Regions from separate parts of the Viridibacillus sp. FSL H8-0110 genome, predicted to be linked through region 2. Evidence: riboswitches for the same ligand, from Rfam matches in the RefSeq annotation. Region 2 holds a riboswitch; each other region holds the start of a gene.
The links. Region 2 has a riboswitch for thiamine pyrophosphate ahead of tenA (thiaminase II). Riboswitches for the same ligand answer to the same signal wherever they lie in the genome.
Positions count from the first base shown of each region.

Region 1: another riboswitch for thiamine pyrophosphate. It lies ahead of MHH98_RS18765 (ABC transporter substrate-binding protein); the one in region 2 lies ahead of tenA (thiaminase II).
Region 3: another riboswitch for thiamine pyrophosphate. It lies ahead of thiT (energy-coupled thiamine transporter ThiT); the one in region 2 lies ahead of tenA (thiaminase II).

Region 1 is NZ_JBBOPJ010000001.1:3,748,272-3,756,581, reverse strand. It holds gene MHH98_RS18780 (S8 family serine peptidase) at 1-407, shown strand, start outside; gene MHH98_RS18775 (hypothetical protein) at 586-891, opposite strand; gene MHH98_RS18770 (hypothetical protein) at 1,055-2,518, shown strand; TPP riboswitch at 2,796-2,905, shown strand; gene MHH98_RS18765 (ABC transporter substrate-binding protein) at 3,010-4,002, shown strand; gene MHH98_RS18760 (thiamine-binding protein) at 4,016-4,306, shown strand; gene MHH98_RS18755 (ABC transporter permease) at 4,306-5,058, shown strand; gene MHH98_RS18750 (ABC transporter ATP-binding protein) at 5,064-5,810, shown strand; gene MHH98_RS18745 (TatD family hydrolase) at 5,813-6,604, shown strand; gene MHH98_RS18740 (MFS transporter) at 6,730-7,866, opposite strand; gene MHH98_RS18735 (FIST signal transduction protein) at 8,075-8,310, shown strand, end outside.
Region 2 is NZ_JBBOPJ010000001.1:208,400-216,709, forward strand. It holds gene asnB (asparagine synthase (glutamine-hydrolyzing)) at 1-567, opposite strand, end outside; gene MHH98_RS01120 (winged helix-turn-helix transcriptional regulator) at 634-978, opposite strand; gene MHH98_RS01125 (nitroreductase family protein) at 1,103-1,705, shown strand; gene MHH98_RS01130 (1,4-dihydroxy-2-naphthoate polyprenyltransferase) at 1,884-2,810, shown strand; gene thiW (energy coupling factor transporter S component ThiW) at 2,866-3,357, opposite strand; gene thiE (thiamine phosphate synthase) at 3,354-4,007, opposite strand; gene thiD (bifunctional hydroxymethylpyrimidine kinase/phosphomethylpyrimidine kinase) at 4,000-4,833, opposite strand; gene thiM (hydroxyethylthiazole kinase) at 4,830-5,639, opposite strand; gene tenA (thiaminase II) at 5,639-6,328, opposite strand; TPP riboswitch at 6,425-6,529, opposite strand; gene MHH98_RS01160 (MATE family efflux transporter) at 6,698-8,068, shown strand.
Region 3 is NZ_JBBOPJ010000001.1:560,779-569,088, forward strand. It holds gene MHH98_RS02730 (hypothetical protein) at 1-6, opposite strand, end outside; gene MHH98_RS02735 (hypothetical protein) at 65-328, opposite strand; gene MHH98_RS02740 (M20/M25/M40 family metallo-hydrolase) at 449-979, opposite strand; gene MHH98_RS02745 (peptidase dimerization domain-containing protein) at 925-1,059, opposite strand; gene MHH98_RS02750 (M20/M25/M40 family metallo-hydrolase) at 1,145-1,510, opposite strand; TPP riboswitch at 1,657-1,762, shown strand; gene thiT (energy-coupled thiamine transporter ThiT) at 1,897-2,457, shown strand; gene map (type I methionyl aminopeptidase) at 2,662-3,414, shown strand; gene MHH98_RS02765 (tryptophan-rich sensory protein) at 3,472-4,200, opposite strand; gene MHH98_RS02770 (polyphosphate kinase 2 family protein) at 4,421-5,191, shown strand; gene MHH98_RS02775 (M3 family oligoendopeptidase) at 5,255-7,045, shown strand; gene MHH98_RS02780 (GNAT family N-acetyltransferase) at 7,052-7,597, shown strand; gene MHH98_RS02785 (beta-class carbonic anhydrase) at 7,760-8,310, opposite strand, start outside.

The sequences.
Region 1 (8,310 bases), 3.5 Mb from region 2:
GTGTAAATGAAATTAAAGTAGTAGCTAGCGATAAAGCGAACAATAAAGTAACAAAGAAAATTAGCATCACAGCAAATTACGATGCACCAGTCATTGAAAATTTAACACCAGTAGAAGACCTTAATTTGGAAACAGGGAAAAGTGTTAAAATTGAATTTGATAGTGCAGCAGGATTAAAAGCTACTTTCGTCATCCATATGCCGCTAACAAATGTTAATGGACAAATTCAAAATGCGACTGAGCTTCCTATGTCAGAACAAGCAAACGGTCATTACGTAGGCTATTGGACAGTACCATCAGGAACAGTAGCTAAAGGAGCAGTAATCGAAGTAAAAGCTGTTGACAATTTCAAAAATGAAACACGTCAAGAAGCGAAGGGTAAACTGTATATCAATGTTGAGAAATAAACGCTATTGAGTATTGAACCCCCTATCTCTTTTGAGAAGGGGGTTTTTAGCATCTTTCTGAAAATTGATCTTGCTGGAGTGATAACATCTTTTTGAAAATTTTAAAAAAGTCAAAAATAAAGAGGAAACTCTTTTTTTTAATCACTATTTCGGACCATTTTGTGTCCTTATACATATCTTACAAAGAATGAAAAGAAAAAGGAGTGAAATTGAATGGTTCAACCTTTTCAAGGAGGACAGTGGCAAAACGAAAGTTCAAATTTTTGGCGTGGGCAGCAATGGAACCAAGGTAACATGTGGCACCAAGGAAACGACTGGCACCACGGTCAAAACTGGCATCCGGGACATCATTGGCAACAATGGAATCCATGGCAACCTTGGTTTCCGTGGCAACAATGGAATCCATGGAACCCGTGGCATCCATGGCATCCAATTCAACGCGGAAACCGCTGGTAATAAAAATAGAACGAGGATAGTCATGCACACATAGATTTCACATATATTAATACGACTATATAGCATCCCCTGATTCAATTGAGTCAGGGGATATTATTATGCCTCAGAGGTGAAAACGCTTTAGAAGTGCAATAAAGATGCAAATTATCTAAAAGAAGCATGCATATAATTGATTGAAAGGTGGGGAGATATTGAAAGAATATGCAGATATACTGATGAGGTTTTTACCTTCAACGGCAACCATTTTAGAATTGCATCAACCTGAAAAAAAGCCGGCGATACTGCTAGCAGATATAGATGGAGATCATATTGAAGAATTAATCGGAGCCTACAATTATCAAGGTCGAAATTATATTAAGATATTAAAGAAACAACATAATGAATGGGTTCCGATAGCAGACATTAAAGGAAGCGGATATGGAATAACGAATTTAATAGCAGTGCCATTAGTAAATAATAGTATTAATACTTTAATTGTGGGTTGGCAAATAGGTAGTATTTGGTCGAAGTTAGACCTACTGCAATGGACAAATAAAGGTATTGTCCATATACCAACTAATAATATGGTCTATAGTAAATTGCAAGTAGAGGATATGCCAAGTACGGAAGGTTCGGATGGTAAATATGAGCTAGCTCTCTGGGTTCATGATACGGGTGAGGCCTATAAAATAGCTGTCTATCGTTTTAATGGTAAGGGATTTGTAAAGGCAAAAGATGTTTACCCATATTATTTCAAAAAAGTAGAAGCATACTATAAGAATCTATTAAAGAATAATGATTATCCCTTTTATTGGTACTATTTATCAGATGCTCAGATGAAGTCGGGAGATTTAGATCAGGCACTTACATCAATTGATAAAACGTTGTCATTTAATTCACCATATCCATCTAAAGAAACCCTACTAGAAAAAAGAAGACAAATTTTAAATCAGTTGAAGCAACATCAAGTGGTCGCTCAAACCGTCATCGTTAAAAAAAGAGGTGATGTCACAGGAGATGGCTTAATTGATACAATTCTTCTAACTGGTGAGAAAACCGAAGGAAGTCCGTATTTAAAGAACATTACTTTAGTTGTTTTTAATGAAAGAACGAATTTTTATGAACAAATCCCGTTAAAAGAAAATGCAGGTTATAACCCCACTATATCGCTTGGGGATTACACAGGAAATCATGTAGATGACATTTTAGTTGTCATTGATTCAGGGGGTAGTGGCGGCATTATATTCGCATATATATTTACATATGTGAATGGGGAAATGCGCCAAGTATTTGACTCAGAAGCATACAATGAACTTTCAAAATATGAAGTTAATTATCTCGATAATTACAAAGCAAGTGTAACTAGCTCCTATCCAGCGAAAAAATATATCTTAGATCTAACATATAAAGGAAAAGTATACTTATCTGAAATTTATAATACAGACGGTACACTTAAAGAACCGATACAAGGGTGGGTCGATCCAATTAGCGGATTCTATCCTATAGATTACGCAAGGGACGGCAACTATGAATTTTTGGCGTACCAAAAAATCGCAGGTAGATACCATGCAGATGGTTTGGGTTATGTAGAAACAATATTAAAATGGAATGGACATGGATTCGTTCCAGATCGCCAAACTGTTTCGATTTTCGGTGCAGATTTGCCAACGAAATAATCTATTAATAAAATTGTAGTTAGCAATTAGAGAGTACTTAGGACGTGAATATTCTGCTAAATAACAAACACTGGAGTTAGCGCAACAAACACCAGAGTTAGTGCAACAAACATCAGAGTTAGCGCAATAAACGCCCAAGACAGAGCAACAAACCACCAACTACACACAACAATCCCAAGAGAAACCACCAAATTCCAAAACCCAAAAACAATCGTTTCCAAATAAATATTGGAATCTTTTGTTTTTTTGATATAATAGATGAGAAAAGTTCATATGTGCAAGAATGTGGGGGGGCTGGTGTTGCCAGCTGAGAATGTATCCGATAGATGCTGACCCTTAGAACCTGATCTGGTTAACACCAGCGGAGGGAACATCAGCTAAAATCTCGAGTATCATTGAATTTTAGAGTGTATGTTAACGTCCGGAATAGTTCCGGGCGTTTTTCTTTTTGCATGGAACTTGTCAAAATAATATAGATGGAGGCAAGGGAAATGAAAAAATGTATGCTGCTCCTTGTAGCATTATTCGCTTTAGTAGGTTGCCAATCAAATGAGTCAAAAGGAAGTGACAACGACTCAAAAAACGAATTAACAAAAGTAACTGTCGTTTTAGATTGGACACCAAATACAAATCATTCTGGTTTGTATGTAGCAAAAGAAAAAGGTTTTTTTAAAGATCAAGGCTTGGATGTAGAAATCATTCAACCAGGTGAAACAGGAGCAGATCAACTAGTCGCTTCAGGAAAAGCCGAATTCGGTATTACAGCGCAAGAATCGATTACGCAAGCAAGAGTCCAAGGAGTTCCACTAGTCTCAATTGCAGCTATTATTCAACACAATACATCGGGCTTTGCTTCCCCAATAGATAAAAATATTAAATCACCAAAAGATTTCGAAGGTAAGACTTATGGTGGTTGGGGTTCTCCAATCGAAAAAGCTGTACTTGATTCTCTTATGAAAATCGAGAATGCAGATAGTAAGAAGCTAGACATTATCAACGCTGGAGATGCAGACTTCTTTACAATGGTCAAAAAAGATGTAGATTTTGCATGGATTTACTATGCATGGACAGGTGTCGAAGCGGAACTGCGTGGAGAAAAAATAAATATGCTCTATTTAACAGACTATAGTGACAAACTAGATTACTATACTCCAGTTCTTACAACTAACGAAAAAATGATCCAAAGTAATCCAGATACAGTGAAGGCATTTACTAAAGCAACTTCACAAGGATATGAATTCGCTATAAAAGATCCAGAAACTGCTGCAGATATTTTACTAAAAGCTGCCCCAGAATTAGATGCAGAGTTAGTTAAGAAAAGCCAACAATGGCTAGCTGACAAATATCAAGATGATGCAAGACAATGGGGAGAGCAGAAACTTGAAGTTTGGGAAAACTATGCAAATTGGATGAGTGAAAATAACGTATTAGAAGGTAAATTCGAACCTGAAAATGCGTTCACAAACGAATTTTTACCACAATAAGGAGGAGAAATAAATGGCTAATTCATTAATCAGTGTACAAATCATTCCAAAAACAAAAACATACGAGGATGTTATTCCTTTTGTAGATGCAGCTATCAAAATTATCGACGATGCTGGTGTGAACTATGAAGTGCATCCGCTTGAAACAACAATGGAAGGTGAACTTTCTGAACTGCTAGACATCATTCGTGTGATGAATGAAAAGATGATTGAACTAGGTAGCGTTAACGTCATCACTCAAGTGAAAATGCTTTACCAACCATCTGGTATCGAACTAGGTACATTAACGGAGAAATACAGATAATGAAATGGATACGTGAAAAAGGAGGAGCGATTTTTTTGCTCCTTTTCATTTTATGTAGTTGGGAATTGATTGTTCAATTAAAAGAAGTACCGGGTTGGTTATTACCTGCACCTACAGCTATTTTTTCAGAAGCGATTAAAGCAATTCCTACTTTTTCAACCGATATTTTATCAACAACTCAGTTAGCAATATTAGGACTTACAATTGGAAGCTTAGTTGGGTTTATCATAGCGGTCTCCCTACATATGATGCCGAAAGTTCAGAAACTTGTTTATCCGTTACTAATTCTATCGCAAAATATTCCAATCATTGTTTTAGCACCGCTGTTAATTATTTGGTTTGGCTTTGGATTATTACCAAAACTAATCATTATAAGTTTAGTCTGCTTTTTCCCAATCGTTGTAGCTGCATTAGATGGCTTTAAAAATACCGCTCCTGAGCTCAAGTACTATATGGAAATGGCGGGAGCATCGAAAAGCCAATTATTTTGGAAACTAGAATTGCCACATTCACTTCCATCCTTATTTTCGGGATTGAAAATCTCTGCGACTTATAGTGTCATGGGGGCAGTCATTTCGGAATGGCTAGGTGCAAAAAAAGGGATTGGCGTATACATGACATTATCTCAATCCTCGTTCCGTACAGATCGTGTGTTTGTAGCTATTTTCACCATCATGCTATTAAGTGTCATCGTATTTGGTTTGCTACGTGTGGTTGAAAGATTAGTAATTAAAGGCAAACTGGAGAGGTGAATACAATGTTACTTAAAATGGATCATATCGAAAAGTCTTTTGGTACAACACAGGTTTTGCATGATATTTCTATACATGTAGAAGAAGGAGAATTTGTTGCATTACTGGGGCCTTCAGGGAGTGGGAAGAGCACCATTTTCAATTTAATAGGTGGAATGGCTACGCCAGATGAAGGAACTATTTCTTTGAATGACAAAATCATTCATGGACAAAAAGGCTTAATCGGCTATATGCCTCAGCAACCATCTCTTTTCCCATGGAGAACCGTCATTGAAAATGTCGTACTGATGCAAGAATTATCAGGTAAACCAAATTATGAAGAAGCTAGTGAATGGCTAGAAAAAGTAGGGTTACGAGAATTTAAGAAATCCTACCCAATTGAATTATCAGGTGGTATGAAGCAACGCGTAGCTTTTATAAGAGCGTTACTCAGTAAACAAAATTTATTATGCCTAGATGAGCCATTTTCAGCGTTAGATGAATTTACTAGAATTGAAATGCAAAAATGGCTTCTATCAGTATGGGAAGAAAATCGAAAGTCAGTGCTATTCGTCACGCATAGCATTGAAGAGGCAATCTTTTTAGCAGATAGAATTTATATACTAACGAAGCGCCCAGCCACTATAAAAGAAGAGATAAAAGTTCCCTTTGCAAGACCGAGAGAGGAAAGTCTCTTAAATACAAATGAATTCTTCCAACTCAAACAGAAACTTTTTAATATGTTGAAGGATGAAATTGAGGTAGGTGAGTGAAGCTGATAATCGATGCTCATATCCATTTTGATCAATACAATGAAGAACAACGAAAGATAATTTTAAAAGAAATGGCTCAATTTAATGTGACACACCTAATAGCAGTATCTACTGACTTATCATCAAGTAAGGTCAATTTAAAATTAGCTCGAAATGATAAGCGCATTCTACCTGCATTTGGCTTTCACCCTGAACAAGTAATGTTGGGAGAAAGTGAGCAAGCTCAATTATTTGAATGGATAAGAGCGCATCACGATGAAATGGTTGCAATTGGTGAAGTAGGGCTTCCTTATTATTTAAAGCAAGAAAAAGAACTCCTATATCAACCATATATCGACTTACTAGAAAAGTTCATAGCACTTGCAGCAGAAATGGATAAGCCGATTATTTTGCATGCTGTATATGAAGATGCGCACATAGTTTGTGGTTTATTAGAAAAATATAATGTAACTGCTGCACATTTTCATTGGTTTAAAGGGGATACACAAGTAGTCAAACGGATGATTAAAAATGGATATTTTATCTCCATAACACCTGATGTATTGTATGAAAAGGAAATTCAGCAGCTCGTAAAGCATTATCCATTAGAGCAAATGATGGTTGAAACAGATGGACCCTGGCCGTTTGAAGGGACTTTCTCTGGTAAGATGACACACCCAATCATGATAAGAGCATCTATTGAGAAGCTTGCTTCGATTAAACAGCTGTCATTTGAAGAAGTTTCTACTAAGCTATATGAAAATACACAGAAATTTTACCGGTTGAAGTATTCAAGTCCATTTCTAAAAGTTTGACTTAATCAAAATAAACTCCTCTTTGTCTTTGGGCAAAGGGGAGTTTTTTGATATTGAGATTAATAAGAAATTCAGCAATAATTTCCACAAAAAAAGCCAGAGATATTTAAATCTCTGGCTGAATCTCAAGCTAAAGCAGTTTTCCGATCTAATAATGTAACACCAGCAAAGCACAGTAATAGGATTCCTGTAAAAATAAAGCCGCCTGTGATTCCAAGTGACAACCAACCTAAAAGGGAAGATCCCGCAACTACTCCTAATGAGAAGAACGCATAGAAGTAACCATAAGCCTTGCCTCGAACTTCAACTGTTGTCGAATCAATCAGTAACGAATTTAATGAAGGGAATAAGAAGGCAAACCCAAAGCCATAACAAGCCATTGCAATATAAAGTAATGTATTTGAATCTGCCTGGCTAATTAATAGTTGGCTTAATCCCATCAAGCTAATACCAAGTGCTAATGTTTTGATCGGCTTGACTCTATCGAAAATTCTATTAGTCGGTAGTAAGAATACAAGAACAGCAACAATGCCAAATGTACTCATTAAAGTTCCGCTCAAACGTGAATCAAAACCTAATTCTTGTACCTTTAAAGGTAATAAATAAGCGATAGCTCCTTGAGAAAACATAAGGAAAAATGCGCCTATAAAGGCTTTAAGTGTGCCTGCATTTTTGAAGAACGCCCGAATAGGAACGTGGGTACTAGTCGATGAATCTTTTTTTACTTGAGTTGATTTTAAGATAAAGATGGATAGAAAAGCGAGCACTAGCATGCATGCAGCAGTAATGTTAAAAACAAATGGCACGCTTGTCCGACTAGCTAAAATACCACTAAATGCAGGGCCAGTAATGGCAGCAATACCTACAAATGCTCCTGATATAGCACTACTCTTACCACGTTTTTCTTGTTCAGTTTCATTTGCTAAAAAAGTAAATGCTGCTGGAACGATTAAACCCGCAACTAAGCCGTGGATAAAGCGAACAACTAAGAGCATGATCGGTGCATCAGCGAACGTATAAAGCAACAAAGCTAGACCAGTAGTGAATAATCCCGCTATCAAGATTTTATATGGACCTCTGCGATCCGTTAAAAACCCTGAAATGATGTTACCAAATGTATTAGACAATGAATACATACCAACCGCCAAACCTGTTATAAAGGCCGATGCTCCAAGCGATTCAGCAAATGTACTCATGACAGGTAGTTGTGTAAACAAATCGAAGAACGAAAAGAACACAATGACATATATAAATTTTTTCATGTAAAACCTCTCCAACAATTAAATTATTTATATATTATAGCCTATCAAAGCTAATCACCCAAATTTTCTTGAATTTAGAGAAAAAATAAAAGGGAAAATAAGTAATTAAATTATCCTTGTACATGCTATAATAGATTGTAAAAAAGAACCATTTTAAATAATTGAAAGTAATTCAAACTAACTATCAAGATAAACTAGAGGTGTTACTATGGAATTAATACGCTCCAATTCTACGAAGCAAAAAAATACCGTAGAGGCAGTTAAAGAAGTTACAAGTAAACTACATACCGAACCTTCATTACTATTATTTTTCACAAGTACTACACATTCATTTCAAGAAGTAACAGCACTATTTAATGCACAATATCCAAATTGTGAAGTCGTCGGCTTAACGACGACAGGTGAAATTGGGCCATCTGGCTTCTTAGAAAATGGCCTCGTAGC
Region 2 (8,310 bases):
CCCAAGACTAAAAACATCAGCGAGTCCTTCGTGTTTAATGATTGGTTGAATATCTGGGTGTGCAAGTAGAGCTTTTACTTCAGATCCAAATAATAAGCCACTGTTTTGTTCTGTATAGAAGAGTGGTTTTACGCCAAGCCGATCTCGTGCAATGAAGAGTTTTTCAGAAATATCATCCCAAATAGCAAAGGCGAAAATACCATTTAGATGATCGACACATTGTTCCTGCCATTCAATATAGCTTATAAGTAAAACTTCAGTATCTGAATTAGACGAAAAGTGATAGCCGCGTTTTTGTAGCTCCCGGCGCAACTCATCTGTATTATAGAGTTCCCCATTATAGGCCATTGTGTAGTTAGTACCGCTTTTTGTACGGGTCATTGGTTGCTCGCCACCACTTGGATCGATGACGATGAGTCTTTGATGTCCAAATGCTGCATGTGTTTCAGTCCAAATGTTTTCCGCATCTGGGCCACGTTTTTTTAATGTTTTAGTCATGGTATGTAAAACATTTTGTTGCAACCTTAAGTCCTTTTTGAAATTAACCCATCCTGTGATACCACACATCATTTCACATCCTCTGCTTCTAGTCGTTACCTAGTGTATGCGAACTGGGCGGAGGATGTGCGCATGTTATTGTTCTTTTTCTTTCATATGTTCAATATGTTTGGCGCCCCACTTTTGCATAGTTGTTAAAATAGGTTGTAGTGTCATGCCATATTCGGTGATTTGATATTCTACTTTTGGAGGTACTTGTGGATATACAGTACGTGTTAGGATGTCGTGTTCTTCTAATTCACGTAGATGCATTGTGAGCATTCGTTGAGTGATATCCGGAATGAGTTTTTTTAGTTCATTAAATCTAAGTGCATCTCCATGTAATAAGTGATCTAAAATAATAGGTTTCCATTTGCCAACAATCATGTTTAATGCAACAACCATTTGGCATTGACTCGGATTTTTTTGTCCGTTTAACATGCGTAACCTCCCATTAGTATCTTTTTTTATACTATGTTTAATTAATGTGCCTACTTACAATTCGTAACTAGATACATCATAATTGATTTTAGTTAAGAAATATACATTAATTGGAGGATTTAAAATGACTAAAAAAGATTTTGCAACAGCTGTAGAGGAACGTCGTAGCATATATGTAATTAATAATGAAGCCATCGTATCTGATGAACGTATACAAGAAATCGTTGAACATGCAGTAAAACATACACCGTCTTCTTTTAACTCTCAAACAGCACGTGCAGTTGTTTTGTTAGGTGAGCAACATTCAAAATTATGGAGCATTACAACTGAAACTTTACGCCAAGTTGTACCAGCTAATGATTTCGCGCCGACTGAAGAAAAAATGAATATGTTCGGTGCAGGCTATGGTACAGTGCTATTTTTTGAAGACCAATCAATTGTAAAGGGCTTGCAAGAGAAATTCCCTTCATATGCGGATAACTTTCCAATTTGGTCTTTACAATCGTCAGGTATGGTGCAATATGTAGTATGGACTGCACTTGAACAAGAAGGTTTTGGTGCCTCATTACAGCATTACAACCCATTAATTGATGATGAAGTGAAAAGCGAGTGGAATATTCCTTTAGACTGGAAGTTACTAGCTGAAATGCCTTTTGGTAAACCGGTTGTTGCAGCTGGTGAAAAACAATTTTCTCCTGTTGAAGACCGAGTGAAAGTCTTTAAATAAGTTATGGATTTTAAAGCTACTCTTAAGTATGACTTAGGAGCAGCTTTTTTTGTCGTTTATGCGAATCAAGTAATCTATAAGGTTTCTACTCATTTGATTAGAAATTTCTCCTTTGGCGCGATATCTGAAAATCAGTTAATATAGAGTAGTTGTAGTTTAATATGAAAGGAAGTCGATTATGAGTCAAAATCGTAATCAAAATATAGAAGAGATTAGTACAGCGAAGTTGATGTGGCAACTTACTCGTCCACATACATTAACGGCGACATTCGTACCAGTCATTCTTGGGACAGTACTTGCTGTTTTTGATGTAAGAATAGACTTGCGATTATTTGTAGCAATGCTTGTGTGCTGTTTAGCACTACAAATTGCAACAAATTTATTCAATGAATACTATGATTTCAAACGTGGATTAGATACAGCTGATTCTGTAGGGATTGGTGGTGCACTTGTACGTCATGGTACTAAACCTTCTACAGTACTAGCTTTTGCACTATCGTTATATGGAGTTGCTGTTGTACTTGGTATTTTTATTTGTATGAATAGTAGTTGGTGGCTTGTTGCAATAGGTGCGGTAGGAATGGCAATCGGTTATTTATATACCGGTGGACCTTACCCGATTGCATATACACCGTTTGGGGAGTTGTTTGCAGGTCTTAGTATGGGAATTGGATTTGTATTAATTTCATACTTTATACAAGCTGGAACGGTTAGTATGACAAGTCTTTTGGTGTCAATTCCACTTGGGATATTAGTTGGAGGCATTAATATGTCGAACAACATCCGTGACATTAAGGAAGATACAATTGGAGGACGTAAAACATTAGCAATCCTTTTAGGTCGTGAAAAGGCTGTGAATTTACTAGCGCTTTCATTTATCGTGTCATATCTATGGATAATTGTACTTGTTATTATTGGGACGGTTAGTCCATGGTTACTTGTTGTATTAATAAGTATTCCGAAACCAATACAGGCAATTAAGGCCTTTAAAGAAGGCGTAAATGATCCAGCTAAACAGGGGATTGCAATGAAATCCACTGCACTGACGAATACATTCTTTGGATTTTTATTGTCGGTAGGACTAGTTTTAAGTTACTTATCCTAAATTAAAAACTGTCTAACAATCAAATGAGATTGTGGACAGTTTTTTTGTGGCATATTTAGTGCTTTTGTAATTGATGAGCAAATTTTGTTTCTTTTAGGCGAACCGAGATAATGCAACCAAGCAAAGCACCGCTAACACTTGATACAAGGAAAACGGGCATAAAGAATAGAGCAGTAACTGAAGTGCCCATTAAAATTTTGGCATATGGTACTGCAACAAATGAAGCGAGTATGCCAGTACCAATAGCTTCTCCTACAGCTGCTAGCCATACTTTACCGTAATGTTTGTAGAGCACACCTGCTAAAAAAGCTCCAATCATACTACCGGGAAAGGCGAGTAAGGAACCAGTGCCGGTTATTACTCGGACAAGCCCAGTAAGAAATGCAATAAGAACAGCTGGGCCAGGTCCTAGCATTACAGCAGCTAGAACATTTACAGCATGTTGAACAGGATATGCACGTGCAATACCTGCTGGAAATGATACAAAAACAGATCCGGCAACGGCAATAGCGACAAACATGGCTATAGTCGTTTTGCGTGAAGTCATGAAATTTTCGCCACCTGTTGTAAGACATGAAGTAGTTGTCGTGTGGCTACAAATGGTTCTTCATGTGTTGCGATAGCAGAGATGAGTGAAACGCCATCTGCTCCTGCTCTGATAACAGTTTGACAATTATCTATTGTTATACCACCAATACCAACAATAGGTAGAGAGGGATAAGTAGCAGCTGTTTGTTCAATTAATATTGTACCAGCAGGGGAATTAGCGTCTGACTTAGAGGTAGTAGCGTAGACTGGACCAATGCCTACGTAATCAGCTCCTGCATTTATTGCAGCGGTTACCTCTGTTAATGAATGAGTAGAGACACCTAGAATTTTATCTAGACCAATCTTTTCTCGGATTGCAATTGCGTTAGCGTCATCTTGGCCGACGTGCACACCATCTGCATCTAGAGCGATTGCTAAATTTACATCGTCATTGATAATGAAAGGTACATTATATTTTTTACACAGGGCTTTGCATGCTTTAGCAAAATTTATTTTATCTTCCCCGGTGAGCGCATTTTCTCCTTTTTCTCTGAATTGAAATAAGGTAATGCCACCACGAAGAGCTTCTTCTAAAACAACGATTGGATCGTGTTCTTCGACATTTTGACTCCCCATAATGAAATATAATTGAAGTTGTTCTCTATTCAATGATCATAACTTCCTTTCGGGCCTTTTCTGAAATTTCACGATAGGCCCAATGATTTGTAGGTCCATGGCCAGCACCCAATTGTAGTCCATTCTTTATAGCGGCTTGGATAAAATATTTCGCATCAATTACGGCATCCGAAGCAGTGAAACCTTGTGCCAAACGAGCTGCAATAGCTGCTGAGAATGTACAGCCTGTACCATGTGTATCTTTCGTGTCGATTCTTTCAGAACGCATAATGAATCGTTCGCCTTTTGCTGATAAAAATAAATCCTCTGCATAATCTTTTGTATCGCGGTGCCCACCTTTTAAGACAACGGCTTTAGCGCCCATTGTAATTAGCCGATTTGCAGCATTCTCTACATCACTATCTGAGTGAATCGTTAAACCTGTGAGTACTTCAGCTTCAGGAATATTAGGTGTAATAATGGTTGCAAGTGGTAGTAGCTCAGTTTTCATAGAGTGTACAGCTTCATTTAATAGAAGTGATGCACCACCTTTTGCAATCATGACTGGATCAATGATGAGCATTGGTAGATCATAACTTTTTAATGTTTCAGCTACTCCGTGGATGATTTCTGCTGAAAAAAGCATGCCTGTTTTAATAGCTCCTACTTGAAAGTCATCAAGGACAGCTTTTATTTGGCTGATAACATTGTTAACTGCTACGGCATAAACGTCGTGAACGCCTAGTGTATTTTGTGAAGTCACTGCTGTGATTGCAGATGTACCAAATGCACCAAGTTCTTGAAATGTTTTTAAATCTGCTTGGATACCAGCCCCACCACCACTATCAGAACCTGCAATTGTCATAGCAACACTTGTCATATTTGAATATCCTCTTTTTCTACGATTTTCATATTGTTACGTAAATTTTCTGAAGTAAGAGAATATAAACTGTTAATCATTTCAACTGCAAAAGTGCCTGGAGCAATGGCTGTTTTTGCAGCTCTTTCTCCAACTTGTTTGTAAAATGATAGAGCATTAGCTGTTGCTTGCAAATGATGGCCATCTGAAACAGCAAGAAATGCACCTGTCACCGCGCTAAGCAAGCACCCGGAGCCTGTAATTAGTGGCATTAAGTCATGCCCACCATCAATTTGAATTGTCGTTTGGCCATCGGTTACGGTATCCTCAAACCCAGTGACTGCAACAATACAGTTAAGCCGTTTAGCAACTTGTTTAGCAGTTAGTTGTACATCTATTTGACCTTCACCAGCATCAGCTCCCCTTGATTGCCATTCGATATTACCGAGTGTAGCAAGTTCACCTACATTACAGCGGATAGCCGTAACTTGAACTTCCTTTAAAATGGTTGTCACGGATTTCTTACGAAACACACTAGCACCTACGCCAACTGGGTCAAGAACAACAGGAATACCTTTTTTATTGGCACTTTTACCTGCCTCAATGATGGATAAAACAGTTCCTTGATCAAGTGTACCGATGTTAAGAACTGTACAGTCTGCAAGAGCAGCCATTTCAGCTACTTCCTCGATTCCCTCCGCCATCATAGGAGAAGCACCTAGTGCGAGGAGACCATTAGCTTGGAAATTGGAAACAACGATATTGGCAATATTATGGACTAGCGGTTTTTCGACACGTAACTTTTCAAGAAAAGGTTGTTGACCCATTATTTAGTCAGCTCCTTTTCGTAATGTCCAATTGTCCATTGTTGTTTCGTCCAAGCCATTTCCCAGAAATGCCATTCATAATAACTACTTTTACGGAAATGTTCTTTTAGTTGTTGAATACGTGCAGGGGGTAAGTCTTTGGCAAGGTCATTCATGCGATTAATTTGTTCTTCTACTAATTCTCCGAACCACTCAGAGCCATATGTTTGAATCCATTTATCATAAATAGGGTGATTAGGTTTTGAATCTTTTAGGCGTTCGCCAATTTCATAGTAAAGCCAGTAGCAAGGAAGTATTGCAGCGAGAGTATCAGCTAAATCACCATTGTTTGTAGCGCGATACATATGAGATACATATTCATATGCTGTCGGTGCGGGCTCAAATGCAGCAAGCTCTTCATCTGTAATTTCTAACATAGTAAAAAATTGCTCATGAAGTGACAATTCAGCAATACATGTTGATTCAGCATGTTTGGCAAAACGTTGTGTAGTATGTAAATCATTTGCCTTTACTGCTCCTAGTGCTTGCACCTTTGCAAAGTGGGTTAAATAATAAGCATCTTGTTGTACGTAATATTGGAAAATGTCGAGTGGTAAAGTACCTGCTGCTAATGATTTTACAAACGGATGTTGAAAGCTACCTTCCCATAAATCATTACACTCTTGTCTTACTTCTTCACAAAATGTCATCTTTATGCACCCCAAATTCATTTGTTTTTGAAAACAAAAAGCCGCCCCTGATCTGTGTCAGTAGGCGGCGAGCAATCATTTTCAATAAAACAAAATAGACTGATAGCGCCACTTCCCTCCGCTGGTATGAGCCAGATCAGGTTCCAAGGGTCCGCAACACTCTGCGTCTCAGCCAATTATATGACTCCCCTAGTGGTTAAAAAGCTATTTAGTTTTCAACATCAATATAACATAAATAATGGAATTAGCAAGGTGTAATTAAGCAAAGTAAATAGATTGTAATAAATGGCATTAAGCCATAGATATGAGCTGATTTCTATGTTAAGATACAAATTATCTGAATTTTATAGTGGGAAGCAAGGTGTTTAGATGGGCACAACGGCAACAGTGAAAGGGCCTGAAGTGAAATTAAATTTATTTCATTTAACTTGGCCGATTTTTTTAGAAGTATTTTTATTTATGTTGATGGGGCTTGCTGATACATTTATGCTGAGCGCATTGTCTGATGATGCAGTATCAGGAGTAGGAGCAGCCAATCAATATATTCATATAGCAATTTTAGTTTTAGAAGTAATAGGAAACGGGGCATCGATTGTTGTTGCTCAATATTTAGGGTCTAAGCGTTATTTGGAAGCAGCCAAAATTTCAGCACTAGCCGTTTCCTTGAATTTAGTTATTGGTTTAATAATGAGCGTCGCTTTCGTGATTTTCTCGAAAAATATTATGATTGCAATGAATTTACAAGGTGATGTACTTGAGTATGCTAGTAAATATTTATTCATTGTTGGGGGAGCTATTTTCCTACAAGCAATCATCAACTCGTTAGCAGCGATCATTCGTGTGCATGGTTGGACGAAACAGACTATGTATGTATCACTTGGAATGAATATTTTTCATGTAATAGGGAACTATGTTTTGATCTTCGGTAAATTTGGCTTCCCTGAACTAGGGGTGCAAGGTGCGGCAATTTCATCAGTCGTCAGTCGTGTTTTGGCTCTACTAGTATTCTTCTGGCTATTGTACCAAGCACTAGAGGTACGTATTAAATTTCAATACTACGTGTCATTATCAAAAGAATATATTGGTAAGATTTTGCAAATTGGACTTCCATCTGCATTTGAGCAAGTGATGTACCAAGGTTGTCAAATTGTCTTTTTATACTACGTGACGTATTTAGGTGCAGAATCACTAGCAGCTCGGCAATACGCTTATAATATTTCAATGTTCACCTATTTATTTGCCATAGCGATTGGAACAGGAACTGCGATTATGGTTGGCCGATACGTTGGTGCCAATGAAAAGGATGTAGCGTATAAACAATTGTGGGTTAGTCTGAAATGGGCGATTATATTTACTTTAGTGATGGTCACAGTGGTGGTTATTTTCCGCTATCCGCTAATGCGTCTCTTTACTGATAATCCAGAAGTTATAAAAATTGGTGCGGCAGTGTTAGTGTGTAGTATTTTATTAGAAACAGGACGTACATTTAATATTACGATTATCAATTCATTGCGTGCTTCAGGTGATGCTAAATATCCATTAGTCATCGGATTTTTCTCAATGGTTTGCATGAGCTTACCACTTGGTTATTTACTTGTATTCCAATTAGATATGGGTTTAATAGGTGTATGGTTGGCAATTGCAGCGGATGAATGGTTCCGAGCTATTCTCGTTTTCTTTAGATGGAAAAGTCGTCGCTGGGAAAGATATGCTCTCGTTGCGCCTGATAAAACGAAATAATGGCATTAGATGTGATTTTTTTAGCGATAAATTAGTAGTCACAGAAATAGGTAGCGTTATAACACATGCTAGTGTAAAGGATTCTAAACAATAAACTATTGCTATTATCGTGTTTGGTGAACTCACGTTTGAAGCGTTATTTTAAACTTAATAGATAGAGTAAATCGCTGATGACTGGGAGTTATCAGCGTTTTTTTATTGTAGGAGGTTATTCATTGTTATAAAGAATTACTGTTATCTAG
Region 3 (8,310 bases), 350 kb from region 2:
CTTCATTTAGTCGCACTCCATTTCTTATAAGCTAATAATAATTTATTCCCATTGATGCTTCATCTTAAACGCGTAGTACACGAACACCTTGGATGATATTCCAAATGATTACTGCTACAGATATTAGAATTTCTAAAATGATAAACGAGATAATTAAAATTGGCCCTGTACTTATAAAATTATCAGAACCACTGCCATAAAATCCAAACACGACAAAGAAAATAATGAAACCGATAATGGATGGGATAATGAGTAAAAGATGTGATATGAATGCTCGTTTCGCATGGTTTTTTACATTCGAATCAGCACTGACAAAATAAACAATCACTGGCAAAATAAATCCGGCAAAAAATATACTAAAGTAACACAATGCAGACAATACTCGATTGTTATCCAGCCCAAGCACCTCCAGTCATATTATTATCTACGCTACAAAGCCCAAAAAGATTCAACTCAATGCATGTACTTTTATTATATCTGCGTAACGGTATACAGATGAAATACTGACATATTCAGTGGGACCATGCCAATCTGCTCCAGTCGGTCCGAATTCGATGGCTCCTACACCATCTGCAGCATAAAATCGAGTATCAGCAGATCCATGTTGTCCAAATAGCATGTCCTGTTTGTCGCAAACTGTTGTCATTGTTTTTATTAATGATAAAACAAATGGATCATCAGCATCTGTTTTAACTGCAGGAGCAATACTGTGAATAATTATTTCAGCTGATATTTTTTCATCATCGAGAATTTTTTGAATTTCATTTAGAATATCTTCTGCTGATTGTCCTCGGACGTATCGAATATAATAGCGTACATTGCACTGATCTGGGACGACATTAAAACGTTCACCTGCTTGTATTGTTGCCAAATTAATTGATGGAGAATCATAAAATACATTACGAGCATTTGTTATTGGTGATTCTAACAGTTTGAGTGGAATTGCAGGGCTTGTAAAACGGCATTTAACCCCTCCCAAGGAAGACTACCATGTGATGCTTTACCTTTAAATTGAAGTTCGAATTGAAGAATGCCTTTTGCTTGTAAACCAATCTGCATTTGTGTAGGTACACCACAAATTGGCCATTGTAGCCATTACGAGCAAGCGTACCAGAGGTATTTTCACCGCCAATTTCTTCGTCTGTCACCAGATGAAGTTGAAGGCGTCTAGGCAGCTTGTCAGCTGATTAGATAACTCTACAAAGCTGAACATCATCGCCGCAACTCCGGCTTTCATTTCAGCAGCTCCACGTCCGTATAAAAGATCACCATCTACAAAGGGGGTATATTGTTCAATTGCTGCTGGGACGACATCAACATGGCCGTTCCAGATAAGACAATCTGCACCTTGTCCAATTTCAGCTGTTAAAATATCAAATCCATTATTTTGATGTAGGTTAACATCTATACCTTGTTTCTCAAGCCAATTAGCACAAAATTGTAATGCTTCATTTGCGCCAGTAGGAGTATCACTTTTATATATGATTAGCTTTTTAAGTAAACTAATCATCTAATTGTAATCACTTCAATTAAATTCCATTTTGTTTATTATATACGTTTTGAAAGAAATCTCTCATTCATTTCAGAGTAATCTATTGAAATAAAAGAATTGTTTGAGTACAATAGGGGTGTTCTACAATTACAATTAAATGATGTATTTACCACAAGGGGAGCCGAAATGGTCGGCTGAGAGTGAACCCAAAGTTCTAACCCTTTGAACCTGTAAGTTAATGCTTGCGTAGGAATGTGGATAGAAACCGACATATAACCGATGTCAGGACCTGTCCTGATGTCGTTTTTTTGTTGCCAAAAGTTTTACTATCTAGAGCCCATTTACAAATGGGATACGTTTAGGTCTTGTGTGTTCTACATCAGAACTACGGGAGGATATTTATTTTGAACAAAAAGAGATTGTTGTTTTTAATCGAGATTGCAATTTTTTCTGCAATCGGCTTAATTTTGGATCAGTTATCATTTAAGCTATGGGCTCAAGGTGGTTCTATTAGTCTTGTTATGGTACCAATTGTATTAATGGCATTCCGATGGGGTGTATCGGGTGGTTTAATTACCGGGTTTTTAATTGGTTTATTGCAAGTGGCGATGGGTGCTTCAATTTTCACACCTGTTCAGGGATTTATCGATTACTTTATAGCATTTACTGTAGTCGGTCTAGCTGGTGTTGTGAGACATCTAGTTTTTGCAGCGAGTAAGCAATTAAACAAAAAAGCAATGACTTTGTATATTGTGCTCGGTACAACTCTAGGTGGTTTATTGAGGTATATTGCTCATACTACAGCAGGGATTGTCTTCTTTAGCGAATATGCAGGTGACCAAAATGTTTATTTGTATTCTATAATTTATAATGGTACGTATATGTTGCCAGCTACTATACTAACAGCGGTTGTAGCTGTACTTTTATTTACTTCAGCACCGCGATTATTACAACAAAAAAATTAAAAAAAAAGAGGATTCCTTATAGATGGAGTCCTCTTTTAGTACTTTCAGTTATGTAATTTCATATGTTAAACATAAGAACTAAATAAAATTATTCTAAATATATAGACATTTGAAATAGCTATATACGCGATTTTCATGTTCTTCATTTTGCGAAAAAAGTGTTATAGTAGAGAGTAGACATATGAGAAGAAGGGATCGTATAAAATGATAGCTATAACTCAAGAGGATATTGCAGGATTGAAAAAAGCTGGACGTGTGATGGCCCAAATCCGTGAAGCGATGAAGGCAGCAACAAAACCAGGAATTACAACTAAAGAATTAGATGAAATTGGTGGCCGTTTATTTGAAGAAAATGGAGCCGTTTCAGGACCTAAAAGTGAATATGATTTTCCAGGATATACATGCATAAGTGTGAACGAACAAGTTGCACACGGCATTCCAGGGAACCTTACTCTAAAAGAGGGAGACCTTATTAATATTGACGTTTCAGGTCATGTTAATGGCTATTTTGCAGATACTGGCGTGTCATTTGTTGTAGGTGAAGGATCTTACCCAGAAATCGATAAACTTTGTCAAGTTGCAGAAAGCGCATTTGATCGTGCGATGACGAAAGTAAAACCAGGTGCACGTTTAAACCAAATTGGTAAAGCGGTCGAACGTGAAGCGAAGGCAAACGGTTTAGCAGTTATTATGAACTTAACAGGTCATGGCATTGGCCGTTCACTTCATGAAGATCCACAACATGTATTAAATTATTTTGATGCATGGGATCGCACCATTTTAAAAGAAGGTATGGTTTTAGCTGTTGAACCGTTCATCTCTCAAAAAGCAGAACATATCGTTGAAGCAGGTGATGGTTGGACATTTATAACGCCTGACAAATCACTAGTTGCTCAATATGAACATACAATCATCGTAACAGATGGTGAACCTATTATTACAACTAAATTAGACTAAAATAATGAAAAAGCCTCCCTTGAATTTTCTTCAAGGGAGGCTTTTTGTTTTCTACAGTTATTTAGAAGGCTTTTGTTTTTTTATAAATAAGATTCCTGCCAATAAGACGCCACTTAAAAAAAGTGCTGCGGTCGTTACTAGTAATTCCTCAAAGCCATTTTTTATCGCAATCCCTATATAAGCCCAAATGAAGACGATAGGAAAATAAATATCATAATGGTGGAAACGAATATGAAGTGCAATAGCGGTACCTAGAGTAAGCATAATAACAGCCCACAAAGGATTACTTAAACCTAAGCCATTCCAATGATTAGACGTTAAAACGAAAGAGATATTTGTTATTGTTGCTACGCAAATCCAAGCAAAGTAAATGGAAATGGGTATGCGCTTTGACCATGTTTGTTCATCATTACTATATGAGAAATATAGAAGTGCTAAACAAGATAATAATAGTAGCATTACAACAACAGTAAGTTGGAAGTAATTATAATGCCACAGGAAAATCCACAAAACATTAAGTAGTGAACTGGCTGTAAATAACAATGTTTGTTGAATAGAAATCGTGTTCTTTATCTGATGATTGAACCAATGTTTATAAATCCAGTAAGCTAAAGTTATGTATATAAAGCCCCAAATAGTAAAAACATATCGTGCTGGAGTGAAAAGAACCGTATAACTGTCGGAGATTTCGCCAGTAGTTTGACCATTTAGTGGAAGAATATTAGCAGCTAAGTTTACGGTTACCATTGCAATATAAGCGATGGTAATAATAATCAATCTCCCCAATAAAATCTCCTCCTTCATGTTGGGAATAGTATAAAAATCTGAATGTTGTTGCACTCTGAAGTAGAAAAGAATCTCGATAAAATTGCGTATATATACAAACAATATCTTCCGATTTTAATGTATATGTATAAAGTATACATTCGATTAGTTAGAACAACAAATATCATTTCAGTACAATTTGCTGTAAAATAATAGTATAAAAGTAAAAGGAGTGGTTAAAGTGAGTAAACGCATTGAAGATATAAAATTAGACAAACATCTAAACGATAAACCTTCCTACAAAAAGGAACTAAAAAAATTACAATTTGAACTATTAAATATTCAACAGTTCTTGTTCAATCATAATATAGGGCTTGTGTTAGCCTTTGAAGGGATGGACGCAGCTGGTAAAGGTGGAGCGATTAAACGTTTAACACAACGACTGGATCCTCGTGGATATATCGTACATCCAATTGCCGCACCGCAACCCTTCGAACTAAAATATAACTATCTACATCGCTTTTGGACGCGCCTACCTTACAAAGGGCAAATCGGCATTTTCGATCGTTCATGGTATGGACGAGTACTAGTAGAACGTATTGAAGGCTTTGCTAAACAAGAAGAATGGCAACGTGCCTACGAAGAAATTAACCGATTTGAAAAACTACTTACAGATGATAACTATATCGTAGCGAAATTCTGGATTCAAGTGTCAAATGAAGAACAATTAAATCGATTTAAAGAACGACAAGAAGATCCCTATAAAAAATGGAAGCTTACAGATGAAGATTGGCGCAATCGTGACAAGTGGCCACTTTATGTTGAAGCAGCAAATGATATGTTCAAGAAGACCGATAAACCTCATGCACCATGGATTTTAATATCAGGTGATGATAAAAATTACGCACGAATTCAAGTGTTAAAAGAAATAATCGCACATGTTACAAGAGAATGTGAACTTAGAGGATTAAAAATTACTGATCCCTCGGAAACTATTAGCGAAGAAGTCTAACTATTTCGTGTCCAGAAGTATTATACTGAATATGTAAGATAATTTAGTAATGGAGGTCGGAATATGACAAACAAAAAATTCCCAGAAGTATGGGATTTAGAGTCCGTATTTACAGGAGGTAGCAATTCAGAAGAATTAAGAATCCAATTAGACAGAATCCAAGTTGAATTAGAAGAACTTCAAAATGCAGTTTCAAGTATTGTGGCAGAAGATGCAAAATCCATTTTAAATGTTCTAGAACTAATGAAAGAAGTATATATTAATATGGGGCAAGCAGGTTCATTTGTATCTTGTTTACAAGCGCAAGATATGACTGATAAAAAAGCATCTTTACTACGTGGTGAAATTTCATCATTAGCTGCGAATTTTGCACCGATTAAATTGCAATTTCAACAAGTATTAAGTGGCATAGAAGAAGAAAAGTGGACAGATTTACTAACTACTGAGGAGTTATCACAATTCAATTTCACTTTAAATGAATGGCGAGATGAAACTAAATTAAAACTTTCTGAGCAGGAAGAGAATATTATTTCTGCATTAAAAGTAGATGGTTATAATGCTTGGGGAGAAATGTATGATCTATTGATTAGCGATATTAAAATTCCTTTTACAATTGATGGTGGGGAAAAAGAGCTTTCGGTAGGCCAAGCGAATAACTTAAGTTCACATCCAGATGCTACAGTGCGTCAAGCTGCTTATGAAGCGCTTGAAAAAACATGGACTGAAAAAGAGGAATTCTTTGCAAAAACGTTGAATCATATAGCAGGGTTCCGATTAGCTACATACAAAAAAAGAGGTTGGGATTCGGTATTACAAGAGCCACTTCAAACTAACCGTATGCAACCTGAAACGATTGATGCAATGTGGGGTGCAATTACAGATCATAAAGCACCTTTCGTTGAATATTTAAAGCGTAAGGCAGAGCTGTTAAATACAAGTACAATGGATTGGTTTAACTTAGATGCCCCAATTACTGCATCAACTGAGACGATTTCTTATCAAGAAGGCGCAGCATTTGTCATTAAAAATTTCGGACGTTTCGGCAAGAAGCTAGAAACCTTCGCTACAAATGCAATTGAAAACGGATGGATTGAAGCAGAAAATCGCCCAAATAAACGTCCAGGTGGATTTTGTACTGGTTTACCATTAACGAAAGAATCACGAATTTTCATGACTTATAGTGGTACTATGTCTAATGTTGCAACATTAGCACATGAATTAGGTCATGCATTCCATTCGTATGCATTACGTCCGATTCATACTTTGAATACTGGCTATGCAATGGGTGTAGCAGAAACAGCTTCTACATTTGCTGAAATGATTGTTGCAGATGCAGCTGTTCAAGAAGCAAACTCGGTAGATGAAAAAATAGCATTACTTGAAGATAAAATTCAGCGCAGTGTCGCATTCTTCATGAATATTCATGCTCGATTCTTATTCGAAACACGTTTTTATGAAGAACGTAAAGAAGGAATTGTACCAGCTCAACGCTTGAATGAAATAATGGAAGAAGCACAAAAAGAAGCTTATGCAGGTGCGCTAAATGTTGCTCATCCCCATTTCTGGGCTTCAAAATTGCACTTCTATATGACAAGCGTGCCATTTTATAATTTCCCATATACATTTGGCTATTTATTCTCATTAAGTATTTATGCTAAGGCGAAAGAAGAAGGTAGTAGTTTTGAAGATAAATATATCGCTTTATTACAAGATACAGCTGTTATGTCTGTAGAAGATTTAGCGATGAAACATTTAGGTGAGGATATTACAGAAAAGGCATTCTGGGAAAAGGGAATTCGTATATGTGAACAGGATGTTGAACAGTTTTTAGAATTAACCACTCAAAAAGGGTGATCTGACATGGTGTTTCTTGAAGGAAATCGCTGCTATTTACGAACATTAGAGGAAGCCGATGTTTCGGCATTCACAAATCTAGTTAAGCGTAATAAGCGCTATTGGTCGATCTATGAGCCATTACATGAGGATGAGTTTTATACAGAACACACTCAAAGAAAGAAGATTATTGAGTCTATTCAGCGTATGAGACTCAACCGTGAGTATAGTTTTGCAATATTTGCAATGGGAACGTCGGATCTTGTAGGACATATATCGATTTATTCTATCAAGAGATTACCATTTGCAAGTGCTTTTGTCGGTTATTCAGTAGATAAACGTTATATTGGACAAGGAATTGCATCTGAGGCGCTAGAGCTAGTAGTTAAATTTGGCTTTGAAGATTTGTCGCTACATCGAGTAGAAGCTTACGTATCGCCTAAGAACATTGGCTCTGTCCGCGTTTTAGAGAAAACAGGATTCCAGCGAGAAGGATTATTAAGAAAGCTACTGTACATTAACGGAAACTGGGAAGATCATTATTTGTATTCTTATATAGATGATGAATTTTGAAAGGGTAAGGCCGTCTGGCGGAGATGGAAAAGTACTGTCAGAGGGATGCTGTACGGAATGAAATAATTAGCGAATCATTTCCTGGGAAATACGTCGATTTCTGTTCGAAAAAGAAGAAGCGAGGGTCACTTAACAGGTGACTCTCGCTTTTTGTCATATCAATTATTTTGAACCGTCTTCAACTACATCAAGACGTCCTGTACTTGGGTCAATTACTAAACCGTGAACGGGAATAGAGTCGATAACTAAAGGATGACTTCGAATCATCTCAACACTATTTCGTACGTTTTCAGTTACATCATCAAAGCCTCTTAACCAGTCATGTAAGTTTGCACCAGAGTAATTTAGAAGATCAATGGTATCTTGAGAAACACCACGATCAACCATTTTAGCTAACATGTTGTCAGGGTTAACTGCACTCATACCACAATCGTAGTGCCCAATGACAAAAATCTCATCTGCTTGTAACTCATAAATTGCAACAAGTAGACTGCGCATAATACCACCAAATGGATGGTTTAATGTTGCACCTGCACTTTTAACGATTTTGACATCGCCATTACGTAAATTCATTGCTTTTGGTAATAGTTCCACAAGGCGAGTATCCATGCATGTTAAAATAACAAAATGCTTATCTGGAAATTTACTTGTAATAAAAGGCTCATATTGCTTTTCTTCTACAAAGGCTTCATTGAATGTAAGAATCTCATTTA